3 regions of the Pectobacterium punjabense genome follow, and region 3 is predicted to be linked to each of the others. Evidence: riboswitches for the same ligand, from Rfam matches in the RefSeq annotation. Region 3 holds a riboswitch; each other region holds the start of a gene.

Region 1 (10,176 bases), 1.7 Mb from region 3:
GCTGGGGATCGGCGGGGGGCTTATCGCGATTCCGATTCTTGGAGTGCTCTTTGGGATGGATCAGCATATGGCACAGGGAACCGCGCTGGTGATGATAACACCTAACGTACTAATTGGTTTTCTACGCTATCGACAGCGTAACCGCATTGATACGCGGCTGGCGTTGACTATGTGTCTATTTGCCACGGGGTCTGCCTACCTTGCCGCTCATATCGCCTCATCGATTGATGTTCACAACCTACAGCGCGCCTTTGCCACTTTTCTGCTGGTGCTGGCGGCGTACTATATGTGGCAGTGGTATAACAAAAAGCGCAGCCAAACGTTGGAGATTGTACTGTCGACCAAGTATCTGCCGCTACTTGGTGTAGCGAGCGGGTTTATGTCCGGTATTTTTACCGTCGGCGGCGGTTTGGTGGTGGTGCCAGTGCTGGTTACGCTGTTTGCCTTTGCACAAACACAGGCGCAGGGGATGGCCCTGATTCTTGTTGTGCCGGGCGCTCTGGCGGCGCTGCTATCCTATTCACAGGCGGGTAATGTTGACTGGAGTATCGGTTTACCACTGGCGTTGGGAGGAATTGTCAGCGTGTCCTGGGGGGTAGCGGTTGCTCACAAGCTGCCGGTCGCTTATCTACGTGGCGCGTTTTGCCTGATGCTGGTCGGCGTGGGAATCGCTATGCTGGTGCTGAAATAACGCGGTGAACACGCTGGTTCACTGTTAACACATACTTATTTCTTTAAATAGACAGGTATTCAGCTTAAAGTTTTCAGCGCTTTCTCCGTTGATAAGTAGGAAGTGATGCGGTTAGCGTGAATGATTTTTCAGCGTCCTGACCGCAGTTGGAGCGGCCCGAGTGAAGCTGGGTCGGCGTCCTCTCTGAACCCCAATCTGAATAAGGCGTGATGTATGAGTCTCGTGAGCTATCTCGGAAAGCAAACTCTCGGTGTTCTGGCGGGTTATAAGCAGGATGGCATGGTCATCCATATTTGCGGCGTTTATCCCAATGCGGATAACAGCCTGCGCGTTTTTTTCCCGCACGGACATGAGTTTGTCGTTGGCGATCTGGCAACCATTCACCTTGATAACCGCTCTGGGGTCGATGAGTTTGATGCCAATATTCAGGTCTATCGTGCTTCTTACAAAGGGCGCGTGATAGCAAGCGAAGGTGATTGGGTGGTACTGGAACCGAGAGAATGTCAGCTCCTGCATGGTTTCACGCCTGTGCTGGACATCCGCGAGCCGGGCTATCAGTTTCCACAAGACGATCGCCCGTCCATACCAGTGCCCCTGACGCCGATGGTCGATTTTCCGCCGACGGAAAAGCAGGATTTTTCCAACAAGGTCGGTGTCTTAATCACCATGGCTGCCGAACAGCCGCATACTACGGTGTTAGCGTTCCTCTCATCCGTGGATAACGATATCTTCCTGATTACGTTCCCTGAGACCTTTAAATCCCAGTTGCTCAAACGTAATCCGCACTGCTTTTTTGCGATGGATGAGCGCAGCCATTATACCTTTGAGCGAGCCATCGAGTGGAACTACACCCTTATCGAAGGGGAAGCGTTTATTATCGCGCGTGATAATCCGCTCTATGAAAAAGTACGCCATGAATTCGTCACCAAGAACCCGTGGGAAATTGCCTTTTTCACACGCCCTGACGTCGAGGTTTACCATATTAAAAGCAAGCAGCTTGTTTGCCCCGGTAATACCCAAGCGCTTAGCTAAGAGATGAATAAATAAACGGGATAGCGCTATCCCGTTTATACCTGTTTGCTAACTATCGCTTACATTGACAGATCGATCACCATACGGCCGGTGATTTTCCCGCCTTTCATTTCAGCGAAAATAGCGTTGATATCGTTTAGCGGACGGCGGGTGACTTTCGGTTTTACTTTTCCTTCGGCCGCAAATTGGAACGCTTCCTTCAGATCTTCACGCGTGCCGACCAGCGAACCCAACACTTGAATGCCATCCAACACCAGACGCGGAATATTCAGATCCATGGACTCCGGCGGTAGGCCGACGGCAACAATGCGTCCGCCCGCACGAACAGAATCCACGGCAGAGTTAAACGCTGCGCGTGCAACAGCGGTGACTACGGTCGCATGTGCGCCGCCCACTTTTTCCTGAATGATCTTGGCGGCATCTTCTTTGGCTGGATTGATGACCAGGTCTGCACCGACCTCTTTGGCAAAGGCCAACTGTGCGTCGTTCACATCAATCGCGATGACTTTGGCATTAAAGACATTTTTGGCGTATTGCAGCGCCAAATTGCCCAACCCGCCCAGACCATAAATGGCAATCCACTGTCCTGGTTTAATTTGCGAGATTTTCACCGCTTTATATGTTGTCACGCCAGCGCAGGTAATGCTGCTGGCTGCGGCAGAATCCAGACCATCCGGCACTTTGACTGCGTAATCAGCAACGACGATGCATTCTTCCGCCATGCCGCCATCAACGGAATAACCTGCATTTTTCACCGTGCGACAGAGCGTTTCGTTACCGCTATTACAATATTCGCAGTGGCCACAGCCTTGATAGAACCAGGCTACGCTAGCGCGATCGCCGGGCTTCAGTGATGTCACGCCTGGACCGACTTCTTTAACAATACCGATACCTTCATGACCGAGCGTGATGCCAGTCACATCGCCAAAATCACCGTCTTTGACGTGCAAATCGGTGTGGCACACGCCACAGCATTCCATTTTTAGCAGAGCCTCTCCGTGTTGGAGGGGACGTAGTTTTTTGTCCTGAATCTCAACGGAATGATCCTTCGTAACGATAGCTGCTTTCATTAGTCTTCCTTTTACTGAATGTGTTGTGGAGGTAATGTATTTGGTTCTACCTATAAAAGAGTATACGCAGGTCGGCGAGTTAACTAATCAGGAAGCGTTTAATTTTGTTACAAAATGATGAGTTATTTAGTCGATGGTTTTCTATGGCGGGAATGTTGTTTACAGTAGTTTTTATGATGAGTTAGAGAGAGGCGCGTCCGTGCGGCCGTGTGATCGGATGAGGCTGCGTTGGATTACGGTTTTTTTTCTTGCGGTTCCAGAGCCCATTCCACTTTGCCTTTGCCGGTATTTTTGGCTTGATAAAGTGCAACATCTACGCGTTTCATAAAGTGTTCTGTGGGCTCCTGCGGCTGTTTTTTACCTGCCCCAATGCTGACAGAAAGGTAATGCATATTTTTAATAATGATTTTGTTGGCATTTTTTAATACTTCTCTCGCCAGCTTCTCTGCCCGATCCTGTGTTCCTGCATAAAGAATAATCGCGAATTCTTCGCCACCAATTCGAGTTGCGACGACTTCACTGTTATCGAAACGAGAAAGAATATGGCCGAATTTACTTAATATTTCATCGCCTTTCGTATGCCCATATTTGTCATTGATGACTTTGAAATTATCGATGTCGATGATAAATAAATAGGGTGTTTTCGCTTCGAGTTTTTTTAATTCGTTAATAAAAAACCGGCGATTAGGGAGCTGCGTGAGTTCATCGCTGAATGACTGTATTCTGGCTTCGACATACTTATTGTTGATTTGCTGTATCAGGGTATAGACACCGAATCCGACGCCAAACATACCAATAATTCTCAGCATATCCTCAACATAGTACCCAACTAGTTTGGGTTGATAGATAAACTCATCCATGAAGTCAAACGTGGCTGAGCATATCCAGACATGTAGCCCGAGCCGGATGGATAAGGCTGAAGTATGGTTCAGTGAGATTTTACTGGTACACGATAAGATAAAAAAAAGAAAAACCAACGCGATCGAATCGGTATAAGACCCCGGATTATTGTGCAACTGCTCCTGAAAATCGCGGTGCTTGAAGAACAGGAGATTAAATATAATGATTAACGCAGACAATAAAAGGGCGACCCTTACTGACGAGGAAGCCTTCTTATTTCTATCAATGAAGTCGTGGTCATACTCTTTAAAAGGCATTGCGGATCTCCTCTTGCATCACCTTCCAATCCTATCATGAAACCTATTGAATACATTCAGTCGCGTGGTGCCGGCGGTGTGTTCCAGAGAATGACGTTAATCTGACCAATGTGTAAAAAGCAGACGCCCGATCGCTCAGGCGTCTTTACCGATTAAAAATCGGCTTTCAGTACGACGCGATAACGGGCTTTTCCGTCACGCACGTGCTGGATAGCATCGTTGATTTTCGACATTGGGAACAGTTCCGTCTGTGGCTTCACGCTGGCACGCGCGGCGAGCTTCATCAGAGAACGTAGCTCATGTGGCGAACCGGTAGAAGAACCAGAAACGCTGCGATCGCCTGCGATAAGCGTAAAGGCCGGAACGCTAAATGGCTTCATTACCGCGCCGACGGTATGGAACTTCCCGTTATAGGCGAGCGCGTTGAAGTAAGGTTGCCATTCCAGATCGACGCTTACGGTGTTGATGATGAGATCGAACTGGCCTGCCAGCGCGGTCAGCGCCTGTGGATCGCGGCTGTTGACGACCTTATCGGCACCCATCGCCAAGACTTCCTGCTCTTTGGACGGATTAGAGCTGAACGCTGTGACTTCGCAACCCATCGCGTGTAGGAGCTTAATCGCGATATGTCCCAGACCGCCGATACCGATCACGCCAACGCGGCTGGTCGCAGTGACATGGTGCATTAACAGCGGTTTGAAGACGGTGATACCGCCGCACAGTAACGGACCCGCAGATTCGATATCAATGGAATCAGGAAGCGGGATTGCCCACTGCCAGTTTGCTCGGATCTTATCGGCAAAACCGCCTTTATTCAGAATCGTCGGCACGCTGCCTTGCTGGCAGTTGGTTTGGCTACCGCTGATACAGGCATCGCAATGCCCACAGCTGCGTGCTGTCCAGCCAATACCGACGCGCTGGCCAATCTTTAATCCTTTGTTCTTCGCCGCATCACCCAATGCGTGCACACGGCCAATCACTTCATGCCCGGCAACCAGCGGATAGCTCGACATGCCCCATTCGTTATCGATCATCGACAGGTCGGAATGGCACACGCCGCAGTAATCAACCACGACTTCGACGTCTTCCGCATGCAGTTCACCCGCATCAAACTCATACAACTCCAGCGCTGCGCCTGCTTCCGGTGCGGCATAACTCTTGATTATCGTCATCACAATCTCCTCAGTACGGGTTTGATTAATCAGTCTAAAGGGTTATGGCGTTTTTCTCTATGTCACAACGTGCCTGTGGTTTTTCATTTTGTGTCGGGCGGGACGGGCTTGCTTTGCTGGCATCACTTACTTATGCTGCGAGGCGTAGTAAATGACTCGGGGTGCCCTTCTTTGTGAAGGCTGAGAAATACCCGTACCACCTGATCTGGATAATGCCAGCGTAGGGAAGTCACGGTATGCCCACCGGTTGCCGCCTTCTTCCACGCCGGTTGGGAGACTTATGAATACACAACCCGCCGACTTTTCTGCCGCTCAGGCAGCAACATCACTGACCCAATTTCGTTCTGCTTCACCGCTGGTGCACTGTTTAACCAACGACGTGGTGCAATCTTTTACTGCTAACGTGCTGCTAGCGCTGAACGCATCGCCTGCGATGGTGGTCGATCCCGATGAAGCCGCGCAGTTCAGCGCGGTGGCCGATGCGTTACTGATTAATGTCGGAACGCTGGAACGCGCGCGCGCTGAGGCGATGCGGGCGGCGGTAAGCAGCGCACATCAGGCGGGTACGCCGTGGGTGCTCGATCCGGTTGCTGTAGGCGGTTTGACCTTCCGTACCGAATTTTGCCGGGAATTGCTGACATGGAAACCGGCGGCGATTCGCGGCAATGCGTCTGAAATCATGGCACTTTCTGGGGTAGCCGCGCAGGGGCGGGGCGTGGATAGTGCCGATGATTCCCTTGCAGCGCTACCCGCTGCGCGTGAGCTGGCGCGGCAGGTTGGGACGATTGTCGCGGTGACCGGCGCGGTGGATTATGTCACGGACGGTGAACGCGATATTGCGGTAATCGGCGGCGATAGCATGATGACACGTGTAGTCGGTACAGGCTGTGTGCTGTCGGCGGTGGTTGCGGGTTTCTGCTCCTTAGACGGTGACCGTTTATCCCACGTGGCGGCAGCGTGTTATGTCATGGCGTTAGCGGGGCAGCAGGCAGCTTCAGCATCACAAGGTACAGGCAGTTTTATCCCTAATTTCCTCGATCGGCTCTATACCCTACGTGCGGAGGATCTGGCATGAAACGTATCAATGCGTTGACGATTGCGGGTACCGATCCGAGCGGTGGGGCGGGGATTCAGGCGGATTTAAAAGCGTTTTCAGCCTTGGGTGCTTATGGCACGTCGGTCATTACCGCGCTGGTGGCGCAAAATACGCGCGGCGTACAGTCCGTCTACCGGATTGAACCGGATTTTGTCGCGGCGCAGCTGGATTCCGTGTTGAGCGATGTGCGTATCGACAGCGCCAAGATTGGGATGCTGGCGCAGGCCGATATTGTCGAAACGGTTGCCGAGCGTCTGCGTCATTACGCGGTTCCTTTTGTGGTGTTAGATACCGTGATGCTGGCGAAAAGTGGTGACCCGCTGCTCGCGCCTGAAGCAGTGGAGTCGATCCGCCGTGAGCTGCTGCCGCTGGTTTCCCTGATTACGCCCAACCTGCCGGAGGCCGCCGCGCTGCTGAATACGTCGCCTGCCGCCAGCGAGCGGGAAATGCGAGAACAGGGGGAAGCGCTGCTGGCGATGGGCTGTCAGGCAGTGTTGATGAAAGGCGGGCACCTCAGTGAAGCGGAAAGCCCGGACTGGTTGTTCAGCCGACAGGCCGATCCGCAGCGTTTTAGCTCCCCGCGTGTGAATACGCGTCATACGCATGGCACCGGCTGCACGCTGTCTGCCGCGCTGGCGGCGCTGCGGCCACGTTACGCTAGCTGGGGTGAGACGGTTAAGGTAGCTAAGGACTATTTACAGCAGGCGCTACAGCAGGCCGACACGCTGGAGGTTGGGCACGGTATCGGACCCGTTCATCACTTCCACCGCTGGTGGTAAATATTATATGCCCTCAATCCTTCACACTGCCGGCTTCCTGCCGCCTGAAATATGGCGGGTATAAGTAAATTGACTTGTACTTTGCGTGACACATTTGCCAGTAATTTCAAAGTAAATTAAGCGTCTTCGGCATAGACAGTGAGTGAACGTCCGGTTACTTTGCTGTGAAATCTTGGTGTTAATGTGAAATAGGATGTGGGGATAACATATGGCAGGTTCTGCTCGCAGTGCAATGGCTGCCAAGGCGCTTCAGACGATACTCAATATCGGCCTGCTGGCGCTGGCGACTATTCTGGTGATTTTTTTAGTCAAGGAAACGTTTCATCTGGCGAAGGTGCTGTTGATCTCCAACGAGAAAGATTCCTCCTATCAGCTGATAGAAGGCATCGTGATCTATTTCCTTTATTTTGAGTTTATTGCGCTGATCGTGAAGTATTTCCAGTCCGGCTATCACTTCCCACTGCGCTATTTTATCTACATCGGCATCACCGCCATCATTCGCCTGATTATTGTCGATCACAAAAGCCCGTCGGATACGCTGGTCTATTCCGCGGCGATCCTGCTGCTGGTTGTGACGCTGTATCTGGCAAACAGTAATCGCCTGAAGCGGGAATAATAGAAACAGAAATAGTTAAAACGCGCCGCTATTCCAGCAGCGAACACTGAGGCGGTAGCCGACAGTGAATCGCTGCGGGAAGCACCTCAATGCGGAATCGTTTGGCGGTGAGCGGCTCGCCGTCCAGATTAAATGTCATATCGTCTGGCGCGGTGATCTCCAGCCAGGGTAGGGTAGCGGAAATCATGTTCTGGTTTTCGCTGCCAGTAAACCAGGCCTGAAGCATATTGGGCAGTAACTCGGTTGCCGATAGTACGCTCAGTTCCAACAACCCATCGTTAATCAGCGCTTCCGGGCAAAGTTCCTGTCCGCCGCCAGCCTGACGGCCATTCCCCACCGCGATAACCAGCGTATCGCCTTCCCAGTGAAAATCCGGCCCGCGAATTTCACAGCGTTCGGCTTGCAGCATGTCCATACGAAAGAGCGCGTGTAGCACGTAAGAAGCGCTCCCCAGTGCCGCTTTCATTTTGGCTGGTGTTTCCGTGGTAATGCGCGTCGCGAACCCGCCCGTCGCCATGTTGATGAAATAGTGCGTGTCGTTCACTTTGGCGATATCAATCGCAGTAGCACGGCCTTTTATCGCCAGCGTCACCGCATTGTGCATCTCCATCGGAATTTGACAACTGGTGGCGAAATCGTTGGCCGTGCCTAACGGTACAATCCCGAGACACGGACGCACCGCTTCCGGCTGTACGGCCAATGCCGCAGCGACTTCATTGACGGTGCCATCGCCTCCGGCAGCGATCACATTATCCGCGTTGAGCTGGATCGCCTCTTCCACGTAACGCTTCGCATCACCGTATTCCCAGGTCACGCGGACATGCAGCGTATAGCCGTCTTTGCGTAGCTCACCGATGGCTTCGCGAAGTTCTTCATTACCCGCACTTTTCCCATTCAAAATCAGCAGGGTGATTGGATTTTTTTCCATGTCGTCTTTCTCTGGCTGCGATGTTGTTAATACAGAAACGTTGCAGTTAATCATAGACACTAAATTGGTAGGCAGATATCAGAAGAGTCGGTGAATATACCCGTCATACTTCAAGTTGCATGTGCGTTGGCAGCACTTAAATACTCGGCCCGTCGTGGGCCTCGCCCTAAAGGGCCGCTGCAAGCAGCGTTCAAATCTGCTCCCGGCAGATTTGTCACCCGAATCACTTACCTGAGTAAGCTCATCGGGATGCCTTCTCTTGCCGCCTGCCTGAAACTCGAATTATTTAGGGTATATGTGCGGTGGGGAAATACGTGGGCGGAAGAAAAAGAAAAGCCAGCTCAAGGGAGATTGAGCTGGCCAAGGAGGTGGTTCCTAGTAGTATCACTACGCTTATTTTTCGTTCTATGTTTTCTCAGCGACGCAATACTAACCACAAGACCAGCGAATTGATGTGATCTGTTTCTAATATTCGTTAAAAACCCTGAGCTTTGTAACGATACCCTCAGGCTATTAGCGTACTTATTTGTGGCAGAGGAGCGGTGATGATGGAGGACATTCCGTGAGAACGCGCTGCCTTGAGAGGGCATCGCCGGATGGTCAGGACATCCGGCGATATGACTGATTTATTCCGCGTTAGGGTTACGCGTGGTAGTGCCCGGCAGATTGCGTAGCAATAGGGCGTAGTCTAGCGAGACATCATCCGGCACCGGCAGATAAACGATATGGCCGTTACCCGGCGCAACCTCGGTCGGTTGGCCTTTGGCATTCTGCATCGATTCGATGGTGAATTGAATATTGCCGTTTGGCGTCATCATCTCCACGCTGTCGCCGCAGGAAAATTTGTTCTTCACTTCGACTTCTGCCAGCCCATCACGGCGAACGCCAGTGAATTCGCCGACAAACTGCTGACGATCGGAAACGGAATAGCCGTAGTCGTAGTTCTGGTAATCTTCATGCACGTGGCGGCGCAGGAAACCTTCGGTATAGCCACGATGCGCCAAACCTTCCAGCGTTTCCAGCAATGTTGGGTCGAATGGCTTGCCCGCGACAGCATCGTCGATGGCGCGGCGATACACCTGTGCGGTACGAGCGCAATAATAGAATGACTTGGTGCGGCCTTCGATTTTCAGCGAATGAACCTGCATTTGCGTCAAGCGCTCAACGTGTTGGATCGCACGCAGATCGCGGGAGTTCATGATGTAGGTGCCGTGCTCGTCTTCAAATGCGCTCATGTACTCGCCGGGACGCAGATTTTCTTCCAGCATAAAGACTTTGTCGGTCGGTTCGCCGATGCCCAGCGCGGGCTCAACGTTTTTCACCGCGATTGGTTCGTGCTGATGGACGATGTTCCCGACCTCGTCCTCTTTACCTTCCTGAACCTTATATTCCCAGCGGCAGGCGTTGGTGCAGGTTCCCTGATTTGGGTCGCGTTTGTTGATGTAGCCGGACAGCAGGCAGCGGCCAGAGTAGGCCATGCACAGCGCACCGTGAACGAAGATCTCCAGTTCCATGTCCGGGACGTTCTGACGAATTTCCGCAATCTCTTCCAGCGACAGTTCGCGGGACAGAATCACGCGAGTCAGCCCCATCTGCTGCCAGAATTTCACCGTCGCCCAGTTGACCGCGTTGGCC
Region 2 (10,176 bases), 1.1 Mb from region 3:
TGAGTCGATCCATCATAATAAATCTGCCCGTCCACGATCAGCACCGTGCGTTTTGCGATCCGCATGGCATCATCCAGATTGTGAGACACCATCAGCAGCGTGAACTGACGCTCCTGACATACGCTTTCAACCAGATCGAGCATCTCCTGACGCAGTGCCGGATCGAGTGCTGAAAACGGTTCATCCAACAGCAGAATCGGTTGATGACGTACCAGACAGCGTGCCAATGCCGCGCGCTGACGTTGCCCGCCGGAAACCTGCGACGGTAACCGATCCAGAAGATCTGCCAGACCAACCCGATCGGCGATCTGCCGTAGCGTTTCACGCTGTGCGGTACTGAGCCGTAGACCGGGGTGCAACCCCAGCGCGATGTTCTGCCCAATCGTCAGGTGAGGAAACAGGTTGTTTTCCTGAAATAGAATAGAAACCGGTCGTTTAGCGGGGGGCGTTTCGCGGTGGGGAGCGCCGTTAAGCCGTAATTCGCCGCTGTCTGCCATCAGGAAACCGGCAATCAGATTCAGCAGTGTGCTTTTCCCAGCGCCGCTGGGGCCGAGGATGGCGATGCGCTCACCCGGTTTGACGTGAAAATCAAAGCGCATAGGCAAGTGCTGATAGAAGTAGGTCAATTTCTCAAGCGCGATCATGACGGCCTGCCAGTTTCTCAATCAGGGTAAATAACATAAAGCACAGCAGCATCAACAACAGTGCCGTGACCGCACCGTCGGCGCTGCGATAGGAACCAATTTGCTGATACAGATAGAACGGCAACGTACGGAACTGCTCATTGCCGAACAGTGCGATGACGCCGAAGTCGCCGATAGACAATACGCAGGCAAAGGCCAACGCCTGCGCTAACGGCTGCTTCAGGGCGGCAAGTTCGATTAGCTTCAGCCTTTGCCAGCCGCGAATATCCAGCGATGTACAGAGCCGATTGTAGCGTTCGGCAACGTCCAACATCGGGTTTTCCAACACCTTAATGGCATATGGAATTGCCATCAGCGCATTCGTGAACACGACCAGCGCATAGGGGGATTGTGGCAGCCCGATGCTGTTATTCAGCAGCAGAAAAAAGCCAGTTGCCAGCACAATACCGGGCATGGCGAGGATGAGCATCCCGCTCAGGTTCATCAACTGCCCGTAGAGTGGCTTCTGGCGTAACTTGAGTTCGCGGCTGCTCCAGAGCAGCATCATGGTTAACACCAGACACAGGAGCCCAGCGCCTAGGGCAATGCGCAGCGAAGTAAACAGCGTTTGCCAGAGTACGGGCTGTTGCAGCACGGTAACCAGCGAGCGGTTCACGCCATCAACCACCACGGCTAGCAAAGGGGGAATGACCAGCAGCAACAGCGCGCCAATCATCAGGCCATCGGTGAGGCGGCTTAAGGCGCTATCTTGCGGGTTGCGCCATGAAAGCTGCTGCGTACTGCCGACAGGCAGAATTCGTCCCAGCCGCTGACTCAGCAGCACCAAACCGAGACAGCAAACCATCTGAATTAACGCCAGCAGTGCCGCGCGTGCCGGATCGTAATCAAAGCTCAATGCCTGATAGATAGCCAGCTCAATCGTGGTCGCCTGCGGGCCACCGCCCAGTGATAGAACTGTGGCAAAGCTGGCAAAGCAGAGCATAAAAATTAGCGCGCCAGTGGGTAAAATTTGCCTGCGCAGGGCGGGCCACTCCAACAGACGGAAATGTTGCCAGCTATTCATGCCCAGATTGGCGGCTAACTGGCGCTGCTCGGTGGCGATGCCTTCTAAGGATTGCAATAGCAGTCGGGTTGCCAGCGGCAGGTTGAAGAAGACGTGTGCCAGCAAAATACCTTGCAGTCCGTAGGGTGAAAACGTGTATTTTAGGTCGAACCAGCCCAATGCAGAGGCCAGCCAGCCTTGTCGGCCATAAACGCTGAGCAGGCCAAAAACGGCCACCAGTACGGGCAACACCAGCGTCATCGCGCACAGGCGCAGCAACCAGCGATGGCCGGGGAAGCGCCGTCGGTACAGCGCTCTGGCGAGGAAAATCGCAGGAACGGTAGAAAACAGCGCAGAGAGAAAGGCCTGCCAGAAGGTAAACCGAATGACATGCCAGAGATAGCTGTCATGCCATAGCGTGCGCCACTGGCTTTCTGGTGCCTGTATCCACAGCGCGCCGAAAGCCAGTACGGCAACGGAAATTAACAACGTGGTGGCCAGTAGCCCTGGCCACAGACGTCCGCCGATTAGTGGCTGACGGCGCGTTGCCATGCCTGAATCCACTGCGTCCTTTGGTCGGCAACGTCTTGTGCGCTGAACTGCATCGCTTTCTCAGGCACGGCGAGCGTTGCGAAGCCTGCAGGCAGTTCGGTTTTCACCGCCGGATACATCCAGTTTGTCGTAGGGATAGCCTGCTGGAAGGTTGGGCTCAGGATGAACTGCATAAAGCGTTTTGCCAGCTCGGGGTTTTTGCTGGAAGCCAACTGCCCGGCGATTTCAATTTGCAGATAATGTCCTTCGCTAAAGGTCGCCGCTGCGTAGCTGTCTTTCTTCTCTTCGATGATGTGGTAGGCCGGCGATGTCGTGTAGCTCAACACCAGATCGGCTTCCCCTTTCAGGAACAAACCATAGGCTTCGCTCCAGCCTTTGGTGACGGTAACGGTTTTTTTCGCTAGCTTCTGCCAGGCTTGCGGCGCATCGTCGCCGTAAACTTTCTGCATCCACAGTAGCAGGCCCAGCCCCGGTGTGCTGGTGCGCGGGTCTTGATAGATCACTTTCCACGGCGTGTTGCTGTCCACCAGCTCATGCAGGCTTTTCGGCGGGTTCTTCAGCGTGTCTTTGTTATACACAAAGGCGAAATAGCCGTAGTCGTAAGGAACGAACGTTTTATTGTTCCAACCGCCCGGCACCGTGACGGTGCTGGTGTCCTGACCGTGTGGCGCAAACAGACCGGTTTGCTCTGCGGCCTGCAACAAATTGTTATCCAGCCCCAGAATGATGTCCGCTTTACTGTTTTTTCCTTCCATACGCAGGCGATTTAGCAGCGATGCACCATCTTCCAGCGCGACGAAATTCAGCTCGCACGCGCACTCTTTTTCAAACGCGGTCTTGATGACGGGCCCCGGGCCCCATTCGGAAGCGAATGAGTCATAGGTATAAACGGTAAGCGCGGGCTTGGCGAAAGCGGATGCTGAGAGCAGTAACAAACAAGGTAGGCTGGTTTTCAGCACGGTGGCTGAACGGTGTAAGAATTGATTTAACACTTTGCACTCCTGAGAATCATAGGGTGGCAAAGGACTTCGAGGCAGCATAAGCCGCACTCTCAAATCCCTTCGCCGGTATTAACCGGATCAGGTTCGACGGGTATCTTCTCAGCGAAAAATTTTCCGCACCCCGTTGAGAACGGCTCATTGTAAAGGGTTAAGTCCGGCAGTGAAAGGCTCTCAGCGTTCCGGCGGCGCAAACCACGCGGATTTAAAATCAAACCAGCCCAGCATATTCATTCTGACGCCGCGCATGCTGCGCTGCCCTTGAAGTTGCAGCCAGTGATGCAATAACGGATGCAGTTGCCCGCTTTTGATGAGTTTTTCACTCCATTCTGCCATTGGGAGCGAGTGATTACGCCACTGTTGTGCGTCGGTATCCAGGTCGTCGTTCAGACAATGTTGCACCAGCGGCAGCTCATAGAGCATGGCGAACAGAGAGAATTCGAGCGGCAGATAACAATTCAGGCTACCAAACCAGATATCGCTTTCGGCATTGCCCTGATACCAATCTTCGTAGCTGATGGTCTGAACATGTAGAGTGACACCCTGTTGCGCCAGCAGCGTGCGCATAATCTCGCTTAATATCCGGTACTCTGGGTGCTCCTGATAGAACGTGAGCGTGACGTCGGTCAGCCCTTTTGGCATCGACTGTGGCGTGTCAGGGTGATGGTGATGCCAGCGCGGCAGCAGGCTATAGGCTGGCGACCAATCGCGTTGGTTGCTGATATTGGCGTGGTTGAGCAGCGAAATAGGATTAAATACCTGCCTGAGCCATTGCTGAGCCTCTGGGCGCTTGTTCAGCGGTGAACGTTTGTCGAACAACAGGAAATAACCGCCTTCTTCCATCCGGCTTTCCAACTGTTCGTGACGAGAATTGTCTGACTGGAATTGGACGGAGACGGGCATTTCCTCCGGTTCGTCCGGCAAGACCCAGATGTTGACCTCATCAATCAGCGCTCGATAGCCAAAATAGTCATCGAAAGCGCGGATCTTCAATTGGCTGCTGTTATTGCGCACCACGGCGTAAGGGCCGGTGCCAATCGGGTGTTGGGCGAAATTCGGCAGTGTTTGCCACTCTTGCGGCAGGATCATGGCATGCACGCTGGCCAAAAGCCACGGCAACCACTTATCTGGGCTGCGTAAGCGGATATCAATCACAAACGGCATCGGTGAGGTCACGGCTTCGATATGTGAGAAGAGCGGAAGCGGCGCGAGGCGCGATAACGATAGGGTGATGTCATCCATCGTGAGTTCACGACCGTGATGGAAGCGGATGGCTGGACGCAGATAAAAGCGCCAGTGCAGAGGAGATAGGCTCTGCCAGTGATGAGCTAGATCGGGTTTCAGTTCCCCATTTTCCTCATTTATATTGGTCAGTCCGCTGAATATTTGCCTCGCAATGTGCATTTCTGAGCGTCGTAGTGCTGAACTGGGTAATAAATTGCGTAACGGGCGGTAATAGAGGATGCGCAGAATATGCTTCCCTTGCCGGAAACTTCGCCCAAGGTGGGCGAGTAGCATCTGGCGCACCGCTTCTTTGTCACCCACCAACTGCACCAACTGCTCAATACGATCCTGTTCCAGTAAATCTTCGGCACGCTGTTGCTGTAGCGCTAATCCGGTATAGACAAAGGAGAGCTGTGAACGTTTTCCTCGCCCGGCCTCTGCCTGCCAGATGAGCCAGCCTTCTTGTTGCATTGCGTTCAATAACGAACGGATGTGGCGGCGTGAGCAGTTCAACACCCCGGTTAGCTCTTGCAGCGTGGTATCGGTGGTTTGCCCCTGAAAGTGTTGCCACAGGCGGATGAACTGTTGTTGCAATCGAGGGGAAGACATAAAAGAGGAACTCCCTACACTAAAGTCATCAATTTATCTTTCCCTATATTACGTCGATACTTTCTAGCAAGGAAAGAGAGGAGGTGGATCATGACAATTTCCCGTTTGTCCCAGTTCTATCGAACCTATCTATCGACGTGTAAAGCGAAGTGGTTGCGATGGATGTCTACCCAGCAGCGCGTTGCCTTATTGCAGCAGGCGACGCAGTGGCACCTAAACGAAATGTCTGATGAAGAGTATCGTCATTGGCTCTAGGTGGTGTGAGGAAACGTATTCTGAGTAAAACAATGTATTCTGAGTAATGGTGATGTTTCACCAGCCAGCGAGTTTTCTCGCTGGCTTTTTTTATGGCGTTTACCTGCCACCCTACTACGGATCGTCGCGTCATTTTTTGGCTATTGCGGAGAGCTTGCGTGACGAAGTGGCATCAGCGGCGCGGTTCACGTAATGACTTGTTCACGTAATGGCTTACCTTCGCTGAGCAGTGCACAATAGCGTGCTAATTCATCCTGTTGGCGGGCATTTCGTATCTGTAAGGCCAGATTAATCGTGGCAAGCTCCCGAGCGTTGTCGGCTAACGATTGTGGGATTTTTTTTTGTTTGGCCAGCCAGTCTGCGACATCGCTCCACTCCCACAGCGGTGATGTGCCGCGTAAACGTTGGACTGGGGAGGGGAAATCGCCTGCGCCACGTTTTCCATCTTTGAGAAGCGCAATCGCCTGACGCGACATCGTAGACAAGGCTGCGATATCACTGATCCCAACCCAGACTGCATCAACGGAGTGGACTCTGGCCTGGATACCTGCTGACTCGATGTCATGAATAGCGCTGATGACCGCGGTAGAAAAACGGGGGCTTTCTCGATCAAATTCGAGATAGACGGCGCTGCCATAGAAGCAGATCAACGCGTCGTCGCAGCCGCTGGCAAAAAGTGCATCTTCCAGCCCAGCCGTATCTGCGCAAACGCCCGCTAGCGTGAGAGAAAAGTGATACGTTGTCATAAATTCCTCGGTAAGCCGTATATATCTTTTATTTTTTCAGTATTGTCAGGCAGTTATCGACGTTACGGCGGATCTGCTTTGCATGATTTTCCGGGATTGATGGCGTGGACCAAATGCTCATCATATGAGTGCTGTGGTCCGGCGTGCCGCAGATAAGCCTGCCAAATGCATGCCCGTTGCTGGGATAAAACGCCAGCCCTGCGCTAATGCATATTCAATGGCTGCCTGAATATGCTTGTTTGGGTGTTTTTTCATCTATATACGGTCATGGTATGTTTGTTTGTTGACGAGTGTCAACATTGGTGTTGATCAAGAATGAAATATACCCGCTTATTTCACTGGCTATTGAATGGCGTGGCGAGCCTGCGTGTGGCTTCGCAAAAGCAGGTTGAAAGGAAGAGGAAGAATACATTTCAGAGAACCGTATTCAGATATTACTAACGTAACGTTTAATACCCAATATTGAATGTTAGGGTGAAATCTATTGTCATTAAAATTAAACAATTCTATGAATGTGTTTCTATACTAATAAGATGCTGTAACGCAAAAGTCTTAATTCGGATTATTCACTAACTCTATGTAATAGTTCATGTTATGAATGATTTTTAATTGAAGAAATTATCGTTAAAATGACGTTTTTTCGTGATGGTGATCTTATTGATAAAATTATTTTTCATGGGTTACTATTTTTTTTCTTGCATTTAACGCAGATTATCACAATCTTTAATTAATATGTAACATGTAGTGGCGTTTTATTTTTTCTTGCTTACCTGAAATTTACTTCACAGCAACCTTCTGAATAACTCGACGGATGTAAAAATGAGCGATGTACCGTATCAGTCAATAGCGCTTTACGAAAAGCCAGAATCCTGGCAGTCCACCCCTGGGGTACATAACATTAAGCTGACGCCTCTCTTTGTTGTTGTTTTTTCTGGTGTTTTATTGCTCTTCGCTCTGGCTGTGGCGACGTCGTCCTATTTTTTGAAGCAAGCGGAATTGTCATTAAATGAATCAACGCTGGAATTGAACGTCCGGATGGAGTTAGTTGATAGCGCGAATCATATGCGTGCGGCACGTATGAATCTGTTGCATGCCGTGAACCACTTACATAATGGCCTTACGAACAATTACAACGCCAGTATGAAAGCCGCCGAAGAACGGCTGATGATGTCGCAACAAATGTTTAACGGATATCAAAATAGAGCGGTTCGCGCTGACGTTGAACAAGCACGTGATAATGAATTGAAAGCGCGTTATAGCGATTATGTTGAGCGGGGTATCAAGCCCATGTTTGATATCGCGAAACGGGGCAATGTTGACGAACTCAATGCGTTTGAGTCGACAACCCTGTCTAAGCTGGACGATGAGTATGACGTACCGCTGAAAGCGTCTTATCTTTATCGGGTTGAGATGGCAAAAAATATTAATGTGACGGCCGAAAGACATTCAACGTTGGGATATACGCTGATGACAGGGGCGTTTATTCTTGCCATTGTGCTAACTGGTATGACGTTCTTATTAATTCGTCGGGTCATTATTAATCCAGTGCAGTATTGGGTGTCGCGCATACAGGCTATCGCGCAGGGGGATTTGACGCGCACGAGCGTGGATGTGGGAAGAAATGAAATCGGCATTTTGGGGGGAAATATCCAGCAAATGCAGGATTCACTCTCCGAAACGGTTGGATCGGTGCGTGATAGTGCGGAGTCGATCCATAGTAGTTCGACGAAAATCGCCGTTGGTAACACAGACTTATCCGCTCGAACGGAACAGCAGGCTGCGGCACTGGCGGAAACAGCAGCCAGCATGGAGCAACTTACCGCAGCGGTGAAGCAGAATACCGATAATGCGCATCATGCCAGTGAGGTAGCGACGGAGACGTCTTCCAAGGCCGTAAACGGTGGCAATATTGTTGAACAGGTGGTGGATTCTATGGCTGGTATTGCCAAGAGTTCAGACAAAATCTCTGAGATTATCGCGCTCATTAATGGGATTGCATTCCAGACTAATATTCTAGCGCTGAATGCGGCAGTTGAAGCAGCCAGAGCAGGCGAGCAGGGCAAAGGATTCGCGGTGGTGGCAGGAGAAGTGCGTAGCCTGGCACAGCGTTCGGCTAACGCCGCAACGGAAATTGCCGCGTTGATTAAAGAATCCGAAACCAGAGTAACAGAAGGTACGACGCTGGCATCTGAAGCGGGTAAAGCGATGGCTGAGATTGTCGCTGAAATTAATAACGTTACCCGAATCATGAATGAGATCGCGCTGGCTTCCGATGAGCAAAGCAGCGGTATCAATCAGGTGTCGTTAGCAATATCAGAAATGGATCGGGTCACGCAACAAAATGCGACGCTGGTGTTGGAGGCCTCCTCATCAGCCGCATCTCTGGAGCAGCAGGCTGAGCGGTTAAATCTTGGCGTGTCCCGTTTTCACCTGATGTAGCCCCCTGACGGTAAAAAAAGAAAGTACCATTGATGGCCAGCGACGTTGTCGCTGGCTTTTTTTCGGTGCGCCGAGCATGGCGCGTAGTGCCTTGACAGGCGCTGTCTGTTGACTGTGGTGGTTAACAGACGACTTGGAGGTGCAAGTCCTCTACACACCCGGTAAGGGGAAGTGTTAGCTGAACGGCAAGGGTGTTCACCGTGAGGTGAAATCTGAAGGAAGCTGAAAGCAAAATGCGGGTCTGACGAACAGGAAGCGGTTCAGGCGGCACAGCGGGGTAAGGCGGCCGATATCGTCAACGCCCAATACTTACACGGAACGCTGTGACGTAGAGCCGACAGACATATGCAGGAAGGTCACGCGAATTACCTCGGGAGCTCTGCCATTCTGCCACTGTGCTACCAATATCGAGAGGTGTTGGGAGGGAATGTCAGAAGTCAGCCGACGCCGTAGTAGTACTCATTGACCAGGAGCACGAAGGGCTGAACAGGTTAACCGTAATTAGGACACGGATACTCGATGTCGATTAATGATGCACAAGGGCAGAACATTGCCGCCATCAGTCAGGGCTGCGGACAGAATCCGCGAGCGCAACGTAGTGGTGCTGAAATCGACACGGCGGTCAGTGGGCGAACGAAAGCGGAAGTGCCGTTGACAATCGAAACGGTGACAGAGAGCCAATATGATGCTGGCCTATCAGCGCGTGGTGGAAAACAAAGGTGCGGCAGGGTAGATAATCTCAGCGTGTCAGCGTTAAAGCCGTGGCTGAAAGAAAACTGGGCAAGCATCAAAAGTGCATTGATGACAGGACATTATCCGCCCCGCGCGATACGTAAAATGGACATCCCAAAGCCAGATGGCGGCGTGAGAACATTAGGTATCCCGACGGTAGCAGACAGACTTATCCAACAAGCGATAGCGCAGAAGCTGAGCGCTATCGTCGACCCGACCTTCTCAAATTCCAGTTATGGCTTCCGCCCGGCACGCAACGCATGGCAGGCAGTGCGTCAGGCACAAACAGGTTCGCTTAAAAGTGGCAGGCAGTAGTGTAGCGAGGTTAAAGGAAAAGCTGCGCAGTCTGACGACAGGGCATAACTCGGCGTCAATCCAGAGTGTCATCAATAAACTGAAACCGCTCCTCAGAGGCTGGATAAGTTACTTCCGATACACCGAGGTGAAAGGGGTACTGGAGGAAATAGATAGCGGGATAAACAGGAAGTTGCGTTGCCTGCTGTGGCGGCAATGGAAGCGTCCAGGCACGCGAGCGAAGAAGTTAATGCAAGCGGGTTTAACGGAAGAAAGGGCGTGGCGTTCAGCGAGCAACCAACGAGGAGCGTGGTGGAACGCGGGAGCGAGGCATATGAATCAAGCGATTAAAGTCTCGTGGCTAAGGAAGGCGGGCTTGCTATCACTACTCGAAGAACACAGGCAGTTCCAGAGTTAACCTGAACCGCCGTATACGGAACCGTACGTACGGTGGTGTGAGAGGACGGCGGGAGCGATCCCGCCTCCTACTCGATCTGTTTTTTTCCAGCATGGGGATGTTAATCCGTTTCTGATAGAATCAGTGAAACAGGTACACCGTTTCTGGATGATGAAGATCGCTTATTTTTCTTCTCTGCCTGAGCAATTTTGTACAAATGACAAGAGGGTTAACGCGTGCATAA
Region 3 (10,176 bases):
GACCAACGTTGATATCGCCGCAACCGATATTCCAGCATTAGTCGCCTTTGCACAGGAAAACCACATCGATTTAACTATCGTTGGTCCAGAAACACCATTAGTTATCGGTGTTGTGGATGCGTTCCAGAGTGCAGGCCTAAAAATCTTTGGCCCAACGCAAGGTGCAGCACAGCTAGAAGGCTCGAAAGCTTTTACTAAAGATTTTCTGGCACGCCATAACATCCCATCAGCGGAATACCAGAACTTCACCGAAGTGGAACCGGCACTGGCCTATGTACGCAGCAAAGGTGCACCTATCGTCATCAAGGCAGACGGATTAGCCGCGGGCAAAGGCGTGATTGTCGCAATGACGTTGCAGGAAGCGGAAAACGCCGTTCAGGATATGCTGGCAGGTAATGCATTCGGCGATGCTGGACACCGTATCGTGGTGGAAGAGTTCCTTGATGGTGAAGAAGCCAGCTTCATCGTTATGGTGGACGGCAAGAACGTGCTGCCGATGGCAACCAGTCAGGATCATAAACGCGTTGGGGATAAAGATACGGGCCCGAACACCGGTGGAATGGGCGCTTATTCACCAGCCCCCGTCGTGACCGATGAGATCCACCAGCGTGTAATGGATCAGGTGATTTGGCCGACCGTGAACGGCATGGCTGCTGAGGGAAATACCTATGTGGGTTTCTTGTATGCCGGCCTGATGATTTCTGCCGATGGTCAACCAAAAGTGATCGAATTCAACTGTCGCTTTGGCGATCCAGAAACACAGCCAATCATGCTGCGCCTGCGCTCCGATTTGGTGGAACTGTGTCTGGCAGCCTGTGACGGCACATTGGATCAGAAAGATTCAGTCTGGGATGAGCGTCCGTCTCTGGGGGTGGTATTGGCCGCAGGAGGTTACCCGGCTGACTACAATACAGGCGATGTGATTTCTGGTTTACCGCAGCAGGATGCTGAAGATGGCAAAGTCTTCCATGCTGGTACCAAACTGAATGGTATTAATGTCGTTACCAACGGCGGGCGAGTACTGTGCGTCACTGCATTGGGTAATACCGTTGCAGAAGCGCAACAACGTGCTTATGAAATAGCCGCAGGTATTCAGTGGCAAGGCGTATTCTGTCGCAAAGACATCGGCTACCGTGCCATTGAGCGCGAGCAAGCCTGATAAACGATGATCCGATAACGATTATCGGATAAATACTGAAGCCCGGAGAAATCCGGGTTTTTTATAGTCAGTTTTATATACCCTAAATAATTCGAGTTTCAGGAAGGCGGCGAGAGAGGGAATCCCGATGAGCTTACTCAAGTAAGTGATTCGGGTGAGTGAACGCAGCCAACGCACATGCAACTTGAAGTATGACGGGTATAGCTATTTAGGCTGCCATTGGCAGACATCATCCTCCACCACCAGCAATAGCTGCGTTCCTTCGGGTGCTTCCAACCACGCTACATTGAGCGGACGCGTGGCATGAGATTTTTGCTGCGCAATCCATTCACGCGAATCGTTGTCAAAGTCAGGGCGTACCACAGTGCCATCACAGGACTGAACCTGCCCTTCCAGCCATTTCCCTTGCTTTAGCATCACCTTGCCTGCACGCAGGACATCGCTCAATTCCAGCATGCGCTTAGCATCAAACTGGTAGAGCGCAACATCATCATCGGAAACTGATTCACGCCTTTCGGCAAGTTGCCGCTGCATAAAGCTGACAGTTCCATCTTCAGCAAAGCGTAAGCGCATATCTTCTTTTTGCGTCCCGAGCTGATTACGCTGAATCTCGCGTAGCTTATCCTGCTGGAACGTATAGCGGGTCACTACCAGAGCATTGCCCTGAAGCGGGTTGTATACGGTGGCCAGCGCCGTCGTATTCTGCGCATCATCCTTACGCCAGATACGCACAATACCGCGATCGGCAACGTAACCGCTGGAGAACTCTTCCGGCGGCGCGGCGCGGTTACTGCAGGCCACCACAGCGGTAATTACGAGGCCTGCGCCACATAAACGGCGTAAAAGCAAAAGGGGCGAAACCGCCCCTCTGCTTAAACTTTTAACCGGCATGAGCTTATTTAACAGCGTCTTTCAGAGCCTTGCCAGAAACAAACGCTGGCACGTTGGCAGCAGCAATTTTGATTTCTTTACCGGTTTGTGGGTTGCGGCCAGTGCGCTCATTACGATGGTTGACTTTAAACGTACCAAAACCAACTAATTGTACTGCATCACCTTCTTTCAGAGACTCGGTAATTGCCGCCAAAGTTGATTCCAGAGCTGCTTTAGCCTGTGCTTTTGACAGATCAGCTTTGTCCGCAATTACATCAATCAGTTGAGTCTTATTCATAAGTTATCCTTACAGTGTGTTTATCGCTTGCTAAGCATCGAGTGCGACGGATATGCCCTTTCCCATTTTAGGGTGTAGTAGCACTCTCCTGCATACACGCACCGACAGCCACTTTTTTTACGCCCCCCAAATGTAGACCAGACAGGGTGCGAATGTGAAGCCTTAAGACAGGCCATTTCAGGCCTTAAATCACGTTTTATCGCGTTATTGATGCAAATTTATCCCGATGTTACTACTTCCGGCCTCGCGCAGATCGGAACGGAGCCCTTTGATCAACTCAATATCGCGTTCTTCACAGGCCGCCAACAGGCGAAAAATCTCCCATTGGATGTCCCATTCTTCTTCAATCGCAGGCAAAACCTTTAGCTCGTCGTCGGTCATTTCTTTGCCAGCCTGCGTCATTTCCAACATAGCAACCGTACGGATAGACGCTTCACTGATAGCTATCGCATGTTCCAGCGTTTCACCGCTTAAACGCGAATGAATCAGTTCGCCCAGTGCGATACAGGCATCGATAGCCGGATAAACGCCGTAAAGATCGTAATCCTCCGCGGTGGGAACCGCTTCTTCCAGCTTTTCCAACTGGTTATCGAAGTTAACCTTCGCATCTTTAACAACCAATGTTTCCCATACCAAATCGAGAATGCGGCGGTAAACCATCGCGTCTCCGAATTCTGTTTGACGACAAAACTCGTGGTAATTTGGATACATACGTTCACAAAGACATGCCATGAAAGTGACATGTTGCCAGCTCGCCAGCTTTTCCAGACGTAAATGAATGGGGTTACGTAACATTTTTATGCTCATTAACGGCGACGGACGGCAGTGTACCTGAAATCACAGTGACGCCCTATGCCTGAATTCCTAAAGTTTTACGACAATACGCTAGCCGCTTGCAGCCGCTGCCAACGCACAAATGCGGGACGATTCGATGCGACAGCATCAGCCCAACGGGTCGGCTCCGGTAAACGGTAGCCGCGCATACAACATTGTACCCAGTGCAATGCACTATCCTGACTGACCCGATGCCCTGTTGCCACAAACAGTGGATTACAGCGCGCTTTGCTGCGCCATACCCAACCAATTTGCTCGCCCTTATCCAGTAACGGCTGTTGGCTACCGACGCCCTCCGCCAGCGGCTCAAACCGGCCACAAAGCCGACTTTTCGCTACGCCAATCGTGGGAACGTCAACAAGCAGGCCAAAATGGCTGGCAACGCCGAGACGACGCGGGTGGGAAATCCCATGCCCATCAACAAACAGCAGATCCGGTTTCTGTTCAAGCAACGCCCACGCGGCAAGCAGCCCTGGGCATTCACGAAACGAAAGAAAACCGGGGATATAGGGCATCGTCGTACTGATACGCGCAATCTTATATTCTACCAGCTCCAACGAAGGATAACGCATTACCGCAATGGCGGCGCGAGTTACCGAACCTTCTTGCTCAAAACCAACATCCGCACCCGCGATAAACGCGGGCTGCTCAAAAGGTAAATCGTCGTGCCGAATCACATCAGAAGCGCGAGCCAACTGTTCAGCCCGCAACTTTTGTGTATCAATCACACCACCTCCCGTGAATCATGCGTGATAAGGGCGAGATAACCGATGTACCGCCTCAACAAAAACGCCCGCATGCTCTGGCGGCACGTCTTGATGGATACCATGGCCCAGATTGAAAACATGTCCGTTACCTTGTCCAAACCCAGAGAGGATCGATGCCACTTCCTGTTCGATCCGTGCCGGATCGGCATATAACATTGAGGGGTCCATATTTCCCTGTAGCGCGACTTTATCGCCTACACGACGGCGTGCATCAGCAATGTCACTCGTCCAGTCCAGCCCCAGCGCATCACAACCTGTTTCAGCCATCGCCTCTAGCCACTGCCCTCCGCCCTTGGTGAAGAGCGTCACTGGCACACGGCGACCTTCATTCTCACGCAGTAAACCATCAACAATCTTATGCATGTAACGCAGGGAGAACTCTTTGTAGTCGCGCCCGCTCAGCGCGCCACCCCAGGTATCGAATACCATCACGGCCTGCGCACCAGCACGAATTTGCGCGTTGAGATAAAGAATGACGCTATCCGCCAGCTTATCCAGCAACAGGTGTAGCGTTTTAGGCTCAGCAAACATCATTTTCTTGATGACGGTAAACGCTTTGCTGCTACCGCCTTCCACCATATAGGTCGCCAGCGTCCACGGGCTGCCCGAGAAACCGATAAGCGGCACTGCACCGGCGAGATTTTTACGGATCGTTCGCACCGCGTTCATCACATAACCGAGTTCCTGTTCTGGATCGGGAACAGGCAGTTTAACGACATCGGCATGAGAGGTGATGGGAGAGTGGAAGCGTGGGCCTTCCCCGGCTTCAAAATAAAGTCCTAAGCCCATCGCATCAGGGATAGTCAGGATATCGGAGAACAGGATCGCCGCATCCAGCGCATAGCGCCGTAAAGGTTGTAACGTGACTTCACACGCCAGCTCTGCATTTTTGCACAGTGACATAAAATCACCCGCCTGCGCACGCGTTGCCTTATATTCTGGTAGATAACGCCCCGCCTGACGCATCATCCACACTGGGGTGACATCAACAGGTTGGCGCAATAACGCCCGCAAATAGCGATCGTTTTTCAGGTCGGTCATGTTCTCTTCCTTTCGGCCTCACGGCGGTTCTACACCAGATAGATGTGATGAAGCGGATGCGTTATAAAACGAACGTGTTATGAAACCAATACATTAATAGCGCAAATAGTACCACGTCAGCCTTCGTTCTCGTGATAAGCACGGCACAACACCACCGTATCTTCGATAAGTCGACGCGCCACGGTGCCCAGCGGAGGCAACTGCGGAAGTTGGTCATAGCGGAACCAGCCCGCGTCACGCAACTCTTTCGGATCGTGCTTGATTTCTCCACCCGCATAATCCGCTGTAAACGCCATCATCAGCGAATGAGGGAATGGCCAAGGCTGAGAACTCACGTAACGCAGGTTTTTTATCTGAATGTGGCTTTCTTCCATTACCTCACGTACGACAGTCTGTTCCAGCGTTTCGCCCACTTCCACAAACCCCGCCAGCACGGTATACATGTTTCCACGATGTCGGTTGTGCTGCGCCAGCAAAATCTCCTTGCCACGCCGAATTGCGACGATGATGCAGGGCGCGATCTGCGGATAATAACGTTCCTTGCAGTGGTGACATAAGCACGCCAGTTCCGTCTTGCTCCGCACCATTTCATGGCCGCAGTAACCACAAAAGCGATGGGAGCGATAGAATTCAGCCAGCTGTACGCCTCGCCCCGCCAGTTGGAATAAGCCCGCGTCTTGATCGAGCAGTTGGCGAACGGATGCCATGCCCGTATCCCGCCCTTGGCAAACCAGCCAGGCAGGCTGCCCTTGCCATTCACCGATTTGACGAGCCACTTTCCCCTGCAACGACCACGCCGTCGCCGTTCCGCGCGGTAATTCTCCTTGGGGTAGCCAGATTTGTATCGCATCGCTAACTATCCACCAGCCGGTTTCATCACCTTTTAGCGTCTGTTCCATATCTTTTTATTGCTCCACTGCCACTTCACTGGCATTTTACATTCAGAGTGATTACATAAGTTTTATAACTGGGATTTCAGTTATTTCTTACCGTTCACGGAGTCAACAATGCTAAACCAGCTACAAAGTCTGACTGAATACGTTGGTGGCAATAATGCGTTAATCGACCAATGGCTACAAGCGCGTAAGCAGCTTCTGGTGGCTTACTATCATCTGGTCGGCATCAAGCCGAACAAGGAAGCGCTTTCTCTTTTGGATGAAGAGGCATTGGATAATTTTTGCCAGAATCTGGTGGACTATCTTTCTACTGGCCACTTTCATTTATACGAAAAAATGCTGCATGAAGCAGCGACCCACAGCGAACAAGTATTGGCGCTTTCCACCCAGCTCGACCTCGCCCTGCAAAACAATACGCAGCAAATCATGACGTTTTACGATAGCCATCTGGCAGCCGCCATCGACCATGATAACTGCATCGAATTCCAGCAGGCACTTTCCAGCGTCGGTGAAGCATTAGAAGAGCGTTTTACGTTAGAAGACAACATGATCAGGCAGGTTTACGACAACTAACCGTCATTTGACGTTATTTAAGAACATCACCACGCGCTGTACAGGCAAAAGCGGCACGCTTTGACATCCGCGTTTTGCCGTCATACAGTGTAGGGGTTTTATTGACCCGTTTAACAGACGGGCAAATCTTGTCGGAGTGCCTAGCGTGCTCGTGTTTTGTTTTACGAAATCAATCGTTTTACGAAACCTATGAGCGCACAGGCTGAGACCGTTAATTCGGGATCCGCGGAACCTGATCGGGTTAATACCTGCGAAGGGAACAAGAGTAATGCACCTCATTGAGATTGAGCCCAAGGCTGCGTATTTGCACATACCCACGCTAAAACTCGATATCATTATTACTCCCTCCGGCTCCAGACAAGCAATCTTCCCTTTACGTCTTACAGGAACTTGCTATGTCTACAGAACCCTTGTCTACAGAACCAATGCTGTCCAAATCAGGCCGCCGTGAACAACGCGCCGCCGCCCAACAGTTTATTGAAACCTTACAGGGAACCGCCTTTCCCAATTCCAAACGCATTTACCTTGCAGGCTCGCGCGACGACATCGCCGTACCGATGCGTGAAATTCAGCTCAGCCCGACGCGACTCGGCGGCAGCAAAGACAATCCCCAATACGAGCCCAATGAGCCGATCCCGGTTTACGATACGTCAGGGCCTTATGGCGATCCCGCTGCGCAACCCGATGTCCGCGTTGGGCTAGCGAAGCTGCGCGCCAGCTGGATTGCAGAACGTCACGACACCGAGGCGCTATCTGGCGTCAGCTCCGATTTCACCCAGCAGCGCCTAGCGGATGCCGGTCTGGATCATCTGCGTTTTGAGCATTTGCCACGACCGCTGCGTGCCAAAGCAGGTAAACGCGTCACCCAACTCCACTATGCGCGACAGGGGATCATTACCCCGGAAATGGAATTTATCGCCATTCGCGAAAATATGGGACGCGAACGCATTCGCACCGACGTACTGCGCCAGCAGCATCCGGGGCAAAGTTTTGGCGCTCTCCTGCCGGAGAACATCACGCCGGAATTTGTCCGTCAGGAAGTGGCCGCCGGTCGCGCCATTATTCCTTCCAACATCAACCACCCCGAGTCAGAGCCAATGATTATCGGTCGCAATTTTCTGGTGAAGGTTAACGCCAATATCGGCAACTCCGCCGTGACCTCCTCCATCGAAGAAGAGGTGGAAAAGCTGGTCTGGTCTACCCGTTGGGGCGCAGATACGGTGATGGATCTCTCAACCGGCCGCTATATTCACGAAACCCGCGAGTGGATTCTGCGCAACAGCCCCGTCCCCATCGGAACCGTACCGATCTACCAGGCGCTGGAAAAAGTGAACGGCGTGGCGGAAAACCTGAACTGGGAAATGTTCCGCGATACGCTGCTGGAACAGGCGGAACAGGGCGTGGACTATTTCACCATCCACGCGGGTGTCCTGCTGCGCTACGTTCCGATGACAGCCAAACGCCTGACCGGCATCGTCTCACGCGGCGGTTCTATTATGGCGAAGTGGTGCCTGTCACATCACAAAGAGAGCTTCCTGTACGAGCACTTCCGTGAAATCTGTGAAATTTGTGCCGCTTATGACGTCGCGCTGTCACTGGGTGACGGCTTACGCCCCGGCTCCATTCAAGATGCCAACGACGAGGCGCAATTTGCCGAGCTGCATACGTTAGGCGAGCTGACTAAGATTGCTTGGGAATATGACGTACAGGTGATGATCGAAGGCCCCGGCCACGTTCCGATGCAGATGATCCGCCGCAACATGACCGAAGAGCTGGAGCACTGCCATGAAGCACCGTTCTATACGCTCGGCCCATTAACCACCGATATCGCACCAGGCTACGATCACTTCACCTCCGGCATCGGTGCCGCCATGATCGGCTGGTTCGGCTGCGCGATGCTCTGCTACGTGACGCCGAAAGAGCATCTTGGCTTGCCGAACAAAGAAGACGTCAAACAAGGGCTGATTACCTACAAGATCGCCGCCCACGCCGCCGATCTGGCGAAAGGTCATCCCGGTGCGCAGATCCGTGACAACGCTATGTCGAAAGCGCGCTTCGAATTCCGCTGGGAAGATCAGTTCAATCTGGCTCTCGATCCGCAAACGGCACGCGCCTACCACGATGAAACACTGCCGCAGGAATCTGGCAAAGTCGCCCACTTCTGTTCCATGTGCGGCCCCAAATTCTGCTCGATGAAAATCTCACAGGAAGTGCGCGATTACGCCGCGAAACAGGAAGCAGAAGCCAAACCGATTGAAGTTGGCATGGCGCAGATGTCACAGGAATTCCGTTCTCGCGGCAGCGAGCTTTATCACAGCGCCACCAGCCTGCCAGCCGAGGAAAACCAATGACGGACTCAACGCCTTTTGCCCCAACAGCACAGCGGCTGGGGCTCTATCCCGTTGTCGATAGCGTGGAATGGATTGAACGCCTGCTCAGTGTAGGGGTGAAAACGATCCAGCTAAGAATCAAAGATCGGTCTGATGAACAGGCCGAAGCCGATGTGATCCAAGCGATCGCATTGGGTCGGCACTATCAGGCGCAGCTCTTCATCAACGACTATTGGAAATTGGCCGTAAAACATCAAGCGTACGGCGTACATCTGGGCCAGGAAGATCTGGATACCGCCGATCTGGTCGCGATTAAACAAGCAGGCCTGCGCTTAGGCGTCTCCACACACGACGATCGTGAACTGGCACGTGCGGTGGCGATCAACCCGTCCTACATCGCGCTGGGGCATATTTTCCCTACGCAAACCAAAGACATGCCATCGGCACCGCAGGGGCTGGCCGAACTGAGCCGACACATCGCCGATCTGCAAGGCCGTTTTCCCACCGTGGCGATTGGCGGCATCAGCATCGACAAAGTACCTGCGGTGCTGAAAACGGGCGTCGGCAGTATTGCCGTCGTCAGCGCCATTACGCAGGCAGCAGACTGGCGGCAAGCAACCGCAACGCTGCTGAGGATGATTGAAGGACGGGAGGCATAACATGGTAACGCATCCCCATCCAACGTCTGCCGGACTGAGCGATAGCGAGTTCATGCGCTACAGCCGTCAGTTGATGCTGGAAGATATTGGCCCAGACGGTCAGGAGAAGCTCAAAGCCGCCCGCGTTCTGCTGGTGGGTCTAGGTGGGCTGGGTGCTCCCGCGTCGCTCTATCTGGCGGCCGCAGGGATTGGCACGCTGCTGCTTGCCGACGATGACGCACTGCACATCAGCAACCTGCAACGCCAGATTCTGTATCGCACCAGCGATACCGACAAACCCAAAGCGGTGTTGGCACAACGTCAGCTACAGGCGTTAAATTCACATTCAGAAGCGATTGCGATTACCGAAAGGCTCAGCGGTGAGGCGTTACACAGCGCCGTTAGCCGCGTCGATTTAGTGCTGGATTGCAGCGACAACATGACAACCCGCCATGCGGTTAACGTCGCCTGCGTGGATGCTGGCAAACCGCTGATCAGCGGTAGCGCCGTCGGTTTCAGCGGTCAGCTCGCGGTCTTCACGCCGCCTTATCACGCTGGCTGCTACGCCTGCCTGTATCCCGATACAACCGAACCACAGCGCAACTGCCGTACCGCAGGCGTGCTGGGGCCGGTGGTCGGCGTAATTGGCACGCTTCAGGCGCTGGAAGCGATAAAGCTGCTGGCTGGTATGCCGTCTGCGCTGGATGGCAAGCTGAGAATGTTCAATGGCAAACAGCAGAGCTGGAACACGCTCCAACTCACACGTGCGC

The links. A riboswitch is a leader RNA that binds a small molecule or an ion and turns the genes downstream of it on or off. The one in region 3 is predicted to bind thiamine pyrophosphate.
Region 1: linked by a shared signal. The riboswitch ahead of thiM (hydroxyethylthiazole kinase) and the one ahead of thiC (phosphomethylpyrimidine synthase ThiC) in region 3 are both predicted to bind thiamine pyrophosphate.
Region 2: linked by a shared signal. The riboswitch ahead of thiB (thiamine ABC transporter substrate binding subunit) and the one ahead of thiC (phosphomethylpyrimidine synthase ThiC) in region 3 are both predicted to bind thiamine pyrophosphate.

The regions. Positions count from the first base shown of each region.
Region 1 covers NZ_CP038498.1:3,352,539-3,362,714, reverse strand. The annotation lists gene E2566_RS15285 (sulfite exporter TauE/SafE family protein) at 1-691, shown strand, start outside; gene E2566_RS15280 (hypothetical protein) at 905-1,723, shown strand; gene adhP (alcohol dehydrogenase AdhP) at 1,783-2,793, opposite strand; gene E2566_RS15270 (GGDEF domain-containing protein) at 3,027-3,950, opposite strand; gene ahr (NADPH-dependent aldehyde reductase Ahr) at 4,103-5,122, opposite strand; TPP riboswitch at 5,270-5,366, shown strand; gene thiM (hydroxyethylthiazole kinase) at 5,403-6,197, shown strand; gene thiD (bifunctional hydroxymethylpyrimidine kinase/phosphomethylpyrimidine kinase) at 6,194-6,997, shown strand; gene psiE (phosphate-starvation-inducible protein PsiE) at 7,206-7,613, shown strand; gene yegS (lipid kinase YegS) at 7,642-8,541, opposite strand; gene trhP (prephenate-dependent tRNA uridine(34) hydroxylase TrhP) at 9,168-10,176, opposite strand, start outside.
Region 2 covers NZ_CP038498.1:3,994,364-4,004,539, reverse strand. The annotation lists gene thiQ (thiamine ABC transporter ATP-binding protein ThiQ) at 1-644, opposite strand, end outside; gene thiP (thiamine/thiamine pyrophosphate ABC transporter permease ThiP) at 631-2,238, opposite strand; gene thiB (thiamine ABC transporter substrate binding subunit) at 2,214-3,197, opposite strand; TPP riboswitch at 3,277-3,373, opposite strand; gene sgrR (HTH-type transcriptional regulator SgrR) at 3,411-5,069, opposite strand; gene sgrT (glucose uptake inhibitor SgrT) at 5,160-5,324, shown strand; gene E2566_RS18140 (helix-turn-helix transcriptional regulator) at 5,510-6,070, opposite strand; partial or broken gene E2566_RS21915 (hypothetical protein) at 6,099-6,325, opposite strand; gene E2566_RS18130 (methyl-accepting chemotaxis protein) at 6,890-8,509, shown strand; partial or broken gene E2566_RS21910 (group II intron maturase-specific domain-containing protein) at 9,029-9,953, shown strand; gene E2566_RS18120 (AraC family transcriptional regulator) at 10,169-10,176, shown strand, end outside.
Region 3 covers NZ_CP038498.1:282,468-292,643, reverse strand. The annotation lists gene purD (phosphoribosylamine--glycine ligase) at 1-1,159, shown strand, start outside; gene E2566_RS01330 (DUF1481 domain-containing protein) at 1,364-2,050, opposite strand; gene hupA (nucleoid-associated protein HU-alpha) at 2,055-2,327, opposite strand; gene E2566_RS01320 (YjaG family protein) at 2,532-3,122, opposite strand; gene nfi (deoxyribonuclease V) at 3,200-3,889, opposite strand; gene hemE (uroporphyrinogen decarboxylase) at 3,905-4,969, opposite strand; gene nudC (NAD(+) diphosphatase) at 5,086-5,868, opposite strand; gene rsd (sigma D regulator) at 5,977-6,438, shown strand; TPP riboswitch at 6,561-6,714, shown strand; gene thiC (phosphomethylpyrimidine synthase ThiC) at 6,834-8,789, shown strand; gene thiE (thiamine phosphate synthase) at 8,786-9,427, shown strand; gene E2566_RS01285 (HesA/MoeB/ThiF family protein) at 9,429-10,176, shown strand, end outside.